DNA from 3 places in the Ureibacillus sp. 179-F W5.1 NHS genome. Region 2 is predicted to be linked to each of the others. Evidence: riboswitches for the same ligand, from Rfam matches in the RefSeq annotation. Region 2 holds a riboswitch; each other region holds the start of a gene.
What was found. A riboswitch is a leader RNA that binds a small molecule or an ion and turns the genes downstream of it on or off. The one in region 2 is predicted to bind lysine.
Positions count from the first base shown of each region.

Region 1: linked by a shared signal. The riboswitch ahead of dapA (4-hydroxy-tetrahydrodipicolinate synthase) and the one ahead of ACH0B5_RS03320 (aspartate kinase) in region 2 are both predicted to bind lysine.
Region 3: linked by a shared signal. The riboswitch ahead of ACH0B5_RS02275 (transporter substrate-binding domain-containing protein) and the one ahead of ACH0B5_RS03320 (aspartate kinase) in region 2 are both predicted to bind lysine.

Region 1 is NZ_JBIQFG010000009.1:3,566-7,692, reverse strand. It holds gene ACH0B5_RS06250 (bifunctional 2',3'-cyclic-nucleotide 2'-phosphodiesterase/3'-nucleotidase) at 1-727, opposite strand, end outside; gene ACH0B5_RS06245 (alpha/beta-type small acid-soluble spore protein) at 950-1,156, opposite strand; lysine riboswitch at 1,531-1,710, shown strand; gene dapA (4-hydroxy-tetrahydrodipicolinate synthase) at 1,829-2,713, shown strand; gene ACH0B5_RS06235 (hypothetical protein) at 3,086-3,331, opposite strand; gene ACH0B5_RS06230 (hypothetical protein) at 3,481-3,621, shown strand; gene ACH0B5_RS06225 (hypothetical protein) at 3,667-3,867, shown strand; partial or broken gene ACH0B5_RS06220 (helix-turn-helix domain-containing protein) at 4,001-4,127, shown strand, end outside.
Region 2 is NZ_JBIQFG010000004.1:37,966-42,092, reverse strand. It holds gene ACH0B5_RS03325 (YslB family protein) at 10-423, shown strand; gene ACH0B5_RS03320 (aspartate kinase) at 507-1,733, opposite strand; lysine riboswitch at 1,882-2,066, opposite strand; gene uvrC (excinuclease ABC subunit UvrC) at 2,099-3,889, opposite strand.
Region 3 is NZ_JBIQFG010000002.1:197,931-202,057, reverse strand. It holds gene ACH0B5_RS02280 (amino acid ABC transporter permease) at 1-596, opposite strand, end outside; gene ACH0B5_RS02275 (transporter substrate-binding domain-containing protein) at 739-1,581, opposite strand; lysine riboswitch at 1,684-1,870, opposite strand; gene odhB (2-oxoglutarate dehydrogenase complex dihydrolipoyllysine-residue succinyltransferase) at 2,044-3,291, opposite strand; gene ACH0B5_RS02265 (2-oxoglutarate dehydrogenase E1 component) at 3,393-4,127, opposite strand, start outside.

The sequences.
Region 1 (4,127 bases), on a different contig from region 2:
ATTGTTTATAAGAACCTAATGGAGTTCCTTGAATCGTATCACCATTATCAAATAATAATGTGTTGCTATTTTCTTTACGCGCTTCTTTAATTAATGTTGCTGTTTTAACAAGACCTAAACTGTTCGATTCAGTATCTTTGTAGTAGTCATAATTCATTAAATTTGTATGAATGTCTGATGTACCTAAAATACGTAAATCAACGGTTGTTTTATATTCTTCAAGAAAAGCGTTTAATAGTTGATATAATTGATATTCAGAAATGACATTTTTCGGTTTTAACGTTTTTCCTTCAAAACTATTTAAAAACCCATATTCAACCGCTTTTGCAAATTCATCACGATTTTCTTTTTTAATTGCATGATAATCTTTATATTTCTTTAAAGTATCTTCTGAGTACGTTTTGTCATCATCTAGCATATGAACAAGGCTGACAACGGCTTCCTCTAAGGTCATTTTTCCCTCTGGTGCAAAACGTTTATCCGTCTTTCCTTCGATGAGTTGTAATTCAATTGCTTTTTCAATATACGGTTTTAAAGAATCAGGAACATCTTTAAAGTTAACCGTTTTGCCTGAACCTAATTCTACATCCATAGCTTCAATAACTGTTTTTACATATTCGCCACGTGTTACCTCATCTACTTTTTTAGCACTTGCTTGTTCAATATTTGTCATACCGACAACAGCTATCGATAAAGCTAAGGCAGAGGCGGAAACTTTCTTCCACATTAAAACTCATCTCCCATTTATAAGACTTTTCAAACAATTAAATAATATCAAAAAGTAAGATATAAATATACTTATTTATTAATATTTAACAGTTTTATAATATTGTTTGCTATCTAGCAATAATCGTCTCAAAAATGGGGCAATATTATATGTATCATTTTTAAAGGCTGACACAAAAAATGAAGTTTTTTGTATCAGCCCCCAGTCACTCTAAATTTTCAATTATTGTCCAGAACGTCCTTTTAATTGTGACTCTGCCATTTGAACAAGACGTTTTGTAATTTCACCACCAACTGAACCATTCGCGCGTGAAGCATCTTCAGGTCCAAGGTTCACACCAAATTCTTGTGCGATTTCATATTTCATTTGATCCATTGCAGCTTGTGCACCAGGAAACAGTAGTTTATTTGAACTTCTATTAGAAGCCATTTTCTTCACCTCCTTGTGATATTAGAATGTTCCAGGTGCGCTAATTAATACTGTGATAAATCATTCCACCAAAGTATCAATTTCCCTCGTATACTTTCATACTAATTTTGTCAAAAAAATCTACATGTAAATAAAATCAAAAGGTCATAATAAAATTCAAATAACAATTACATGTCTTTTTTATTCGTTTTATGACGGAAATTTCACTAAATAAATGTTTAATTTCAAGGCTTATTAATAAAACCACGTTGAAATAGCTTTTCAAAATCTTTATATGGTAGATGAAAAAAATGACAGTTAAAGTATTGCAATCTTACGTTTAAACATGTATGATTTTAATAATTAAATATTCACTTATTTCAATTACCTTTTGAAGTAAGGATAGAGGAGCAAAGACCATCAGTACGCAATTTGAGGATAATGAGATCCTATGACAATTGTGGAAAGGGGAATTTGCCGAAGCTTTTGAGAGCCTCATTATCTCGAAGCTGGTTCTGTTATTGAACAAATGCAGGACTGTCATATAGGTTTCTATATGGAGGGCTATCTTACGCAAAGAAATGAAGTTTATTTCTACGCAACAACGATCCCTCGTTGTTGCTTTTTTGCGTTTACTTAACTTAACGCCCTTCTCCCTCTATTTTCTAATAAAATATAAGGATGTGGAGAAGTATGAATTTCGGAAAAATTTTAACTGCTATGGTGACTCCCTTTAATGAACGGGAAGAAATTGATTGGGTGGCTACCGAAAACTTAATTAATTATTTGCTTGCCAACGGTACAGATGCTTTAGTCATTTCAGGTACGACTGGAGAATCCCCAACTTTATCAGAAGATGAAAAGGTAGAATTATTTAAATTTACTGTGAAGGTTGTAGATGGGAGAGTTCCGATTATTGCCGGTACAGGTTCTTACAACACAAAAGCCTCGATTGAATTAACAAAACAGGCTGAAAACGTTGGTGTGGATGGCATCATGTTAGTAGCTCCATACTATAACAAACCTTCTCAAGAAGGATTGTATCGACACTTCAAAGCAATTGCAGATGAAACATCCTTACCAATCATTCTATACAATGTACCTGGTCGCAGCATTGTAAGTCTTTCAGTTGAAACGATTGTTCGTCTTTCAGCAATACCAAATATCGTTGCGATTAAAGAAGCTAGTGGTAATTTAGATGCAATGGCTGAAATTATCGAAAAAACACCTAGTAATTTTTCATTATATAGCGGGGATGATGGCTTAACATTACCTGTCTTATCCATTGGAGGAGCTGGTGTCATTTCAGTGGCGTCTCATATTATTGGTCAAGAGATGCAAGCGATGATTAAAAAATTCCTAATCGGGAACTTAAGTGAAGCAGCAAAGGACCATCGTAAATTGTTACCTATCATGAAAGTACTTTTTGCTACTCCTAATCCGACTTCAGTAAAAGCAGCTTTAAATTTAAACGGAATTCCGGTTGGTGGTGTACGTTTACCAATGGTGCCACTAAACAAATTAGAACTCGATTCATTGAAAGAGGTTTTAAATACTCAACATAAAGTCATTTCTTAAATAATCGATTATTCCAAAGTTTCCAAAGAGATCGTCTTCCAATTGACGATCTCTTTTCTATTACATATGTTTTAACTTCCCCTCCATCTATTTACTTTTTGACAGAAGTTTGAGTGACATGTCTGTTATTAGAATTATGTACCAAATATAACACTTTCCTCCATTTCTTCCTATATTTTATATCAAAATATTTCACAGTGTATTCCCATGCAAAGCAATCTGAAGAAAATATACTTTTAACAACAGAAAAACAAATAGTACATTCCCTATTATTAATGGAAGTAATCCCTTCATTCTAATGGGAGTAAAATACGGCGAACTTATTAAAAAATAAAAAAAGGCACTGTAAATAAACAGTGCGATGACCATTCATTATTCCTCTTTAATAAACCGTACTTCATCATATCCACAAGACTTACAAACCATTAAATGGGGACAAATTTGATCTTTTGCCGTATTAGGATAACCATCTCCCATTTTGACCGTTTCTTCATCATTATAGTGTCCATAAAGATCCAAATAATCAGACACTTTCCCTGAATCCTCTAATGTCGTATGACATTTTGGGCAATTTACTTCTAACGTTTTTAATGAATTACATAAAGGACATATAGCCATTCGTATCACTCCTTTGCATTATAGTATCCATATTTTTGCTAATACTATGTAAACGCACCTTAAATAGAAACCCATTTTGAATAACATGACATTTTCTACATGAAATTGGGCAATCTAAAGGACAGCTAAAAGTAATGGAGGAAATCAGGATGAAAAAGGAAGAGAAACTAAATGAAGAAGCTGCATTAAATAACAACTTAGACTCAGCTACTTTAAGAGCGAACATGGAAATTGCTAAAGAACACGTACAAGCAAAAGCAACAAAAACTGCAACTCAAAAAAAAGAATAATACAAATCGGTTCTAACTTCATTTCGAAGAAGGTAACAATAAACTTTGTTTATGTTGTCCTTTATTACTACCCTTGGTATGCCAGCTTCCCGTTTCGATTCCCTTTTATCGCAAGTTGCCCTCGGTAAATTACAACCAGGGAAAATGGTAAATCGGGAAATTAAACTTTCAGAAGTAGAAGGAATTTTCCAAGACATGACGAATTTTGCTACGACAGGAACATTCATCGTAACGGATTATTCATAAATACGGTTAGACTATCTGTCATTTACAGATGGTCTTTTATATTTTGTTTCCTCATACTGTTCGTACATTTTAGCAATTGATATCAAAAATTTTCCGTTCATTTTATGTAAGATGAAATAGAGGTGATTCACAAATGGTATATAGTGAAGCTACGCAACAACTGATACTCTATATCGAAAATCATATAACCGATGATTTGCAACTAAAACAATTCCCTTCTGTTGTAGGATATTCAAAATATCATTTACTAAGGGTATTTA
Region 2 (4,127 bases):
AATTTTAAAATGACTCACATCCACAACACTGTCCCAGCATTTGGCTACGAAATTATTCGAGATTATTTACTTCCTACCATTCTTGGAAAACATGAAAAGGATGTTCTTTACTGGGCAGGGAAAGATTTAGCCCGCAAATTTCCATGTACTGATATTCAGCTCATTATCTCCTTCTTCCAAGACGCAGGTTGGGGCGTTTTAACCCTTGATAAAGAGGAAAAGGATGGCTACATATTTCATCTAACAAATGACGCCGACTTATTAAAAATCGAAGAACGTTCCTTCCGACTAGAAGCAGGCTTCATCGCTCAACAAATTCAAGCATTACAAGGTTGTCTTACAGAATGTTTCGACGAAAAACGCGAGAAACAGCAACAAGTCGTCTTCACACTTAAATGGGATAAAAAAGAAAAAGTAGATTAATTCCTACATATTATAAAAGCCAATTCCAAAGACTACTCCCCTTCCATATCGACATGAAAGGGGATATCTATGGAATTGGCTTTTTAATTTACGTACTCTTCCACTAATTGAAACTCATCATGTAACACATTTGCTGCCCGGACCATTTCATCTTGCGGTACGACAACGGATACTTTAATCTCCGACGTACTGACCATTTTCACTATTATATTTTCTTTGCGTAATCGATCAAACATTTGGGCAGCGACACCTGGATTGGAAACCATTCCTGAACCAACAATTGAAACTTTTGCTAAGCCTACTTCAAAATCGGCAAAACTAAATCCTAATTGGGCTTTATTTTGTTCTAACACTTTAATAGCTTCAGCAAAATCTTCTTTTGCAATGGAGAAAGATACGGTTGGTTTCACTCCATCGATAACTGCTTGAACGATAATATCTACGTCGATGTTAAACTTTGATAGAGTCATAAAAATATTCGCTAGAGAGGAATTTTCATAGGAATCAAAACCTACTGTTAACCGAATAATGTCTGCTTCATATGCTACACCACGAACAACTCTATTTTTCTCCATTTTTACCTCTCCTTTTATCCATGTCCCCTCGACATCGTTTGTGCTAGATCGAACGACGATCGGCATTTCATATTTTTTCGCTAGTTCCACTGCCCTCGGATGAACAAAAGTAGATCCTAAATGGGCCAGTTCAAGCATTTCATCATAGGTCACTTCTTTTAGTTTCCGAGCTTCCTTTACAACCGAGGATTCGGCTGTGTAAATTCCATCCTGCTCAGTTAATATTTCAACATATTCCGCATCTAGAGCTGTACCAATGGCAATTGCTGTCGTTTCTGGACCGCCTTCCCCTAAAGTCCACAAATCTTTATATTGATCATAACCTTGAGAACCTGCCACAATAGCTATTTCCCCGTTATGTATCCGTTCAAGAAGAAAATCGTGGTGTATTTGTTCAATTAATATATTTCCATTGGACTTCACCACTTCAATTCCTGCCTGCCAACCAGAAAGGGAAACTGCCTTCCATCCTTTCTTTTCTAGTACAATCGCTAGTAAACTACTAGCAACTTGCGTGTTAATCGCTTTTAGCGCATGACTTTCTCTATCAGCAATTCTTTCGGTAAAAATCGACGAATAAGGAAGTAATTTTCCTTCTAGTAATTCAATAGAAGGAACAACTACTATAGTATTTTTCCCATCGCTTCGATGCTTTAAAATTCGTTCCGCTAGTTTATCAATTCTTTCCGGTGTTAAAAGGGAAGAACTGTCGACTTTCACTACAATTGTCTCCATTGGTACACACTCCTTTTACAACTTTCGAAAAAGTGTATTTTTCATCAATTCAGAAAACTTATACATCCATTATACCATTTCAAAATAAAAGCAGCTTCTCACTGAGTGTGAAAAGCTGCCTCAAAAATATACCGATCGGTAAAATCTTTTATGAGATAGCCCTCCAGAATCACTCTGACTGATTCTGACAGTCTTACACTTCTTAAATGCAAAACCAGCAAATAAATCTGAACAATGGATTTATCGCTTCGGCAAGTCTCCCTTTCACCACCTTTCCTAGAATTGTTCATCCTCCAGATGGTTACTATTGAACCTTGCACCTCTATCATGTTCGTATTCATATTTAAACTTACAATAGCACACCGTTATTCCTTTGACAATGTGTCTTTATGAAAGTGATTGTAGATAGCCATTGCTGTTGAACTTGGAATATGGGCTTCCATTAATTGCTCTACCGATGATTCTTTTATTTTCTTAATAGAACCGAAATGTTTCAGCAACTGTTGTTTCCTTTTCGGTCCAACCCCTTCAATGCCATCCAAGACGGATTGGATCGCATTTGTTTGATGTTGTTGACGTAAAAATGTAATTGCAAAACGATGGACTTCATCTTGAATACGTTGTAATAAATAAAATCCATCACTCGTTCTTTTCATTTCCACTGGGATTGGAGGTTCTCCGTACAATAATTGGGATGTATTATGTTTATCATCCTTTGCTAAACCTGCAATGGGAATGAATAATCCTAATTCATCTTCAATTACCTCCCGCGCCACTTCCATTTGCCCTTTCCCACCATCAATAATAATTAAATCTGGCAATGGTAAGTTTTCCTTTAACACCCTTGTATAGCGACGTCGAATTACTTCTTGCATAGCACCATAGTCATCGTGCTTAGCCGTTTCCCGCAATTTATATTTCCGATATTCCTTTTTTGCCGGTTTTCCATCGATGAACACGACCATTGCTGACACAGCATCCGCTCCGTGCATATGGCTATTATCGAAGGCTTCAATTCGAAGAGGTGGAGCTATGTTCATGGCATTACCTAATTCTAAACAAGCCCCAACAGTTCGTTCTTCTTGCCGTTCAATTAATTGGAATTTTTCTCGAATGGCAATTTGAGCATTTTTCGTAGCTAAATCGACCAATTCCTTTTTCGAGCCTCGCTTCGGCGTAACAACTTTCATTTGTAAATAGTTTTCTAATAACGATTTTTCCACATTCGTCGGAATGAAAATTTCCTTCGGTTTAATATGCTCAGGTATATCGTAAAACCGACCGATAAACGTTTGGAATTCCTCTTCTGGTTCCCGGTATATTGGAAAGATGGATACATCCCTTTCAATTAATTTCCCTTGGCGTACAAAAAAGACTTGAACACACATCCACCCTTTTTCAACTGCATAGCCAAAAATATCCCGGTTCGATAAATCACCCGAAACGATTTTTTGTTTTTGCATAACCGTTTCAATATGGGCAATTTGATCTCTATATTCCTTTGCCCGTTCAAATTCTAAATTTTCCGCTGCATCGAGCATTTTCTGTTGTAACTCTTTTTTCACATCTTCAAATCCACCATTTAGAAACTTTGTAATTTCCTCAATCATGTCATCATAAACATGTTCTTCAATCTCCTTTACACAAGGAGCTAAACATTGTCCTAAATGATAGTATAGGCAAACTTTATTCGGCAGTTTCATACATTTTCGTAACGGATACAACCGATCAAGCAGCTTTCTTGTTTCATTGGCTGCCCCTGCATTCGGATAAGGACCGAAATATTTCGCCTTATCCTTTTTAACTTTCCGTGTAATTAAAATGCGTGGATGTTTTTCATTCGTAATTTTTATATACGGATAGGATTTGTCATCTGTCAACATGATGTTATATTTCGGGTCATGCAATTTAATTAAATTTAATTCTAAAATTAAAGCTTCCAATTCACTGGATGTGACAATGTATTCGAAGTCTTCAATTTCACTTACTAACAGCTGGGTTTTACCATCATGGGAGCCGGTGAAATAGGAACGAACACGGTTTTTCAGGATTTTAGCCTTTCCAACATAAATAATCGTTCCTTGACGATCCTTCATTAAGTAACAACCAGGCTCATCGGGTAAAATCGCCAATTTATTTTGAATTGTTTCATTCATTTATATCACCCTAATAAGGTTTTTATATTCATTATAAAGGTTTAAAGAGGCAGATGGGAGAAATAATAAGAAACTATAAAGGAAAAAATGGCGTAAAAAAGGGATTTAATAAAAATGAAAAAATCTGCGCGACTCCTTTGGAAAAAGCATTATGCTAATAACCGTGGAAAGTAAGCAGATTTTTAAAGGATAGGATGTCTTTTCTGACATACCTTTTTGTTTTCAAAAGAAATGTCCC
Region 3 (4,127 bases), on a different contig from region 2:
TCTGCAAAGCGGAAGTTTGCACCGGCAATCGATTTTGTCGTAAAAAATAGTTCCGTTACACTAATTACACTTAATACCGCAGAGTCTTTAATATTCATAATGAATTGGTTACCCGTTGCAGGTAAAATATTTCTGAAAACTTGGGGTAAAATAACATGAAGCATCGTTTGAAAATGACTCATTCCAATCGATTCAGCTGCTTCATATTGACCTTTATCAATTGATGCAATCCCACCACGAACATATTCAGCCATGTAAGCACCTGTATTTAATCCGACAACGACAAGGGCAGCAACAAAGCGATCCAATTCTAATCCGTAAGCAGCTAAACCATAGAAAACAACCATTGCTTGTACAATCATTGGTGTACCACGGAAAATTTCCACATAAACTGTTAATATGAAATTGAATACTTTTAAAATAACAGATTTTATCGATTTCTTACGAAGGGGTATCGTATGCATAACACCGATAAACAATCCGATAAGAGCACCAATAATTGTACTAATAATAGCAATGACTAACGTCATATATGCGCCACGTAAATAACTTGGCCAATTCTCTTCTAGAATTGAGAGTATAATATCTAAACTCATAAATATCCTCCTAAATATTTTAGAAAATCGAACATATCATAATTGAAGTTTCGATAGTAAAATCATCTTGCCTTATCTATTTCTCTGTTTGAAAAAATAGAGCCACTGGCCGGATAATTCGACCAGTGCTACTATGTGAAAATTATTTTGCTGCAGGTTGATTTGCAATTGCTTCATCCATTAGCTGTTTGCGTTCTTCTTCAGAAATGGATTTTAATGTTTCATTAATTGCTTCTAAATTTTCATCGCCTTTTTTAAGACCAATTGCAACGGCTGTATCCTCTTCTTTCGTTTCAAAACCATCTTCCAACTCTACATATACAAAGTTTTCATTTGCAGCAGTCGAAGATACTGCCTCTGGTCTTTCAGCAACATAGCCGTCAATTACTCCAGATTCCAATGCAACTCGCATATGAGAGAAACTTTCCATCGCTGTTTCTTTTTGTACATCTGGAATTTGATCGATTACTTCATAATTTGTTGTGTTTAACTGAGAAGTGATTTTAGCACCTGCAAAATCCGCTAATGTTTTCGCATTGGCATATTTTCCACCAGCTTTTGTAACGATAACGAGTTCACTAGTGTAATAGTTTTCTGTAAAATCAATGACTTTTTTACGTTCATCGGTTGGACTCATACCTGCGATAATGGCATCAATTACACCTGATTCTAATGCTGGAAGTAGCCCATCCCATTCTGTTTTAACAATCACTAATTTTTTCCCTAATGCATCGGCAACACGTTTTGCAATTTCTACATCATAGCCACCAGCATATTCTTCAGAACCTTCAATTTTAACTGCTCCGTTTGAATCATCCTGTTGTGTCCAGTTAAACGGTGCATAACCAGCTTCTAAACCTACTTTTAATACATCGCTATCTTCCTTTGAAGAGGATGATGAAGTACCTTCCTCAGAACTGCCACATGCAGCAAGTAAAATGACTGCTAATAAAGTCGTCATTAATAATGTAATTTTTTTCGACATCTTTCTCTCTCCTTTTACTTTTTTCGAGCTTATAACGCAAAAAGCGACCTAAGATGAACTTAGGTCGCTTGAATAGAAAAGCCCAAATCCTCTTACGCTCCCGATTGAGATAGCACCCCTCAGATGGTTGGGAAACTCCATCTGAGACAGTCCTGCAATTATTCACTGCAGACCCAGCATGAAGTAGAGAGCCTACTTACACACTTCGGCGACATTTCCTATTTTCCATATCATTGCTTTGCTCTAAGCTCCATGAAAAACTAATAAATATCGCGCCTCTACCCCACTCGTAACGTGAGGTTTTAATATTAAATTACTATTAATATGTTACTATATTAACATCTTTGTGTCAACATTGATTATTCTGATTAATAAAATATTCATATAGTTATATATTCCATTTTAAAGGTCGAAATATAAAAAACCTCTAGCAAAATAATTTCGCTAGAGGCTTCCTTATAATTAAGAATTTAAAAGTAAATCTTCAGGATTTTCAATTAACTCTTTAACTGTTTTTAAGAATCCAACAGAATCTTTACCATCGATAATACGGTGGTCATAAGAAAGAGCTACATACATCATTGGGCGGATTTCCACTTCCCCGTTAACAGCCACTGGACGGTTAACGATAGAGTGCATACCTAAAATACCAGCTTGAGTACCGTTCATAATAGGAGTAGACATTAATGAACCGAATACACCACCGTTTGTAATTGTAAATGATCCACCAGCCATGTCGTTTAGGCCTAATTTTTTGTCGCGAGCTTTTTTCGCTAATTCTGCGATATCTTTTTCGATTTCAGCAAAGTTTTTGCTATTTGCATCACGGACTACTGGTACAACTAAACCTTCTTCAGTTGAAACCGCAATACCGATATCAAAGAAGTTATTTAAATGGATTTCATCTCCAACGATTTGTGCATTAACGTATGGATATTTTTTAAGCGCCGCAACAACTGCTTTTGTGAAAAATGACATAAATCCAAGTTTGATATCGTTTGCTTTTACGAACTCTTCTTGTTTGCGTTTACGTAAAGCCATGATGTTTGTCATGTCAATTTCATTGAATGTTGTTAACATTGCAGTTGATTGTTTAACTTCTAATAAACGTTTTGCAATCGTTTGACGACGACGGCTCATTTTTTCAATTGTTACACGGTCAGATTCAGCTGCTGGTGTGAAAACAATCGGACCATTTGTAGATACAACTGGTGCTGCTGGTGCTGCTACAGGTGCTGTACCATGAGCAGCTACGTCTTGTACACGTACGCGACCTTGTGGATCTACTGGTGAAATTGATGCTAAATCAATGCCTTTTTCACGTGCTAATTTACGTGCTGCTGGAGAAGCAACAACGCGTTCGTTTGAAGTTTCTTCTACTACTGGAGTTGCAGCTGGTGCTGGTGTTGGTGCAGCTGCTACTGGTGTAGCTTCAGCTTTTGGAGCTTCTTCAGCTGGTGCTGGCGCTGCGCCTTCTCCAGCTTCAACAACAGCGATTACTTGACCTACAAGAACTGTATCGCCTTCTTCAGCTAGGATTTGAGTTAAAACGCCAGCTTCTTCAGAAATAATTTCAGCATTAACTTTATCAGTTTCTAATTCAACGATAAATTCGCCTTTTTCAACATGATCTCCAACTTTTTTTACCCACTGGGCAATTGTACCTTCTGTAATCGATTCTGCTAATTCAGGGACTTTAATTTCAGCCACTTTGATATCCTCCTTTGAATAAACATGTGTACCTTTGAAATAGAAGGCACACATGCATCTACTAACATGTAATAGCCTATTTGAATATTAACATCAAAAGTTTATTTAGAAAGAGCTTCGTCAATAACTTTTGCTTGTGCAATTTTATGAGAATCCATGTCTCCTTCAGAAGTTGAAGACATTTCAGGACGACCAACATATTTCACTTTTTTACCATCAGCAAGGTCTAGCAAATATTCAAGTGCATATTTCCAAGGACCTTGGTTTTTAGGTTCTTCTTGTACCCAAACGATTTCTTTTGCATTTGGATATTTCGCAATAATTTCAGATATTTTTTGTGTTGGGAAAGGATATAGTTGTTCCACACGAATAATGTGTATGTTTTCATACCCTTTACCATCTTGAATACGATCTGCTAAATCAATTGTTACTTTACCTGAAGCAAGGATAATACGTTCTACTTTTTTCGCATTTCCACCTAAACCTGGTTGTTCAATTACTTCTTGGAATTTCCCTTCAGATAACTGCTCTAAAGATGCTGCAGCTAACGGATGGCGAAGTAATGATTTTGGTGAAACAATAACTAATGGACGGATTGCTTCAGTTCCAAGCATTTTCGCTTGTCGGCGAAGTAAGTGGAAGTAGTTACCTGCATTTGAACAGTTCGCTACAATCCAGTTATTCTCAGCTGATAATTGTAAATATCTTTCAATACGAGCTGATGAATGTTCCGGACCTTGTCCTTCAATTCCGTTTGGTAATAAAAGAACTAATCCTGATTTTTGACCCCATTTAGAGCGGGCAGATGAAATAAAGTTATCAAACATAATTTGGGC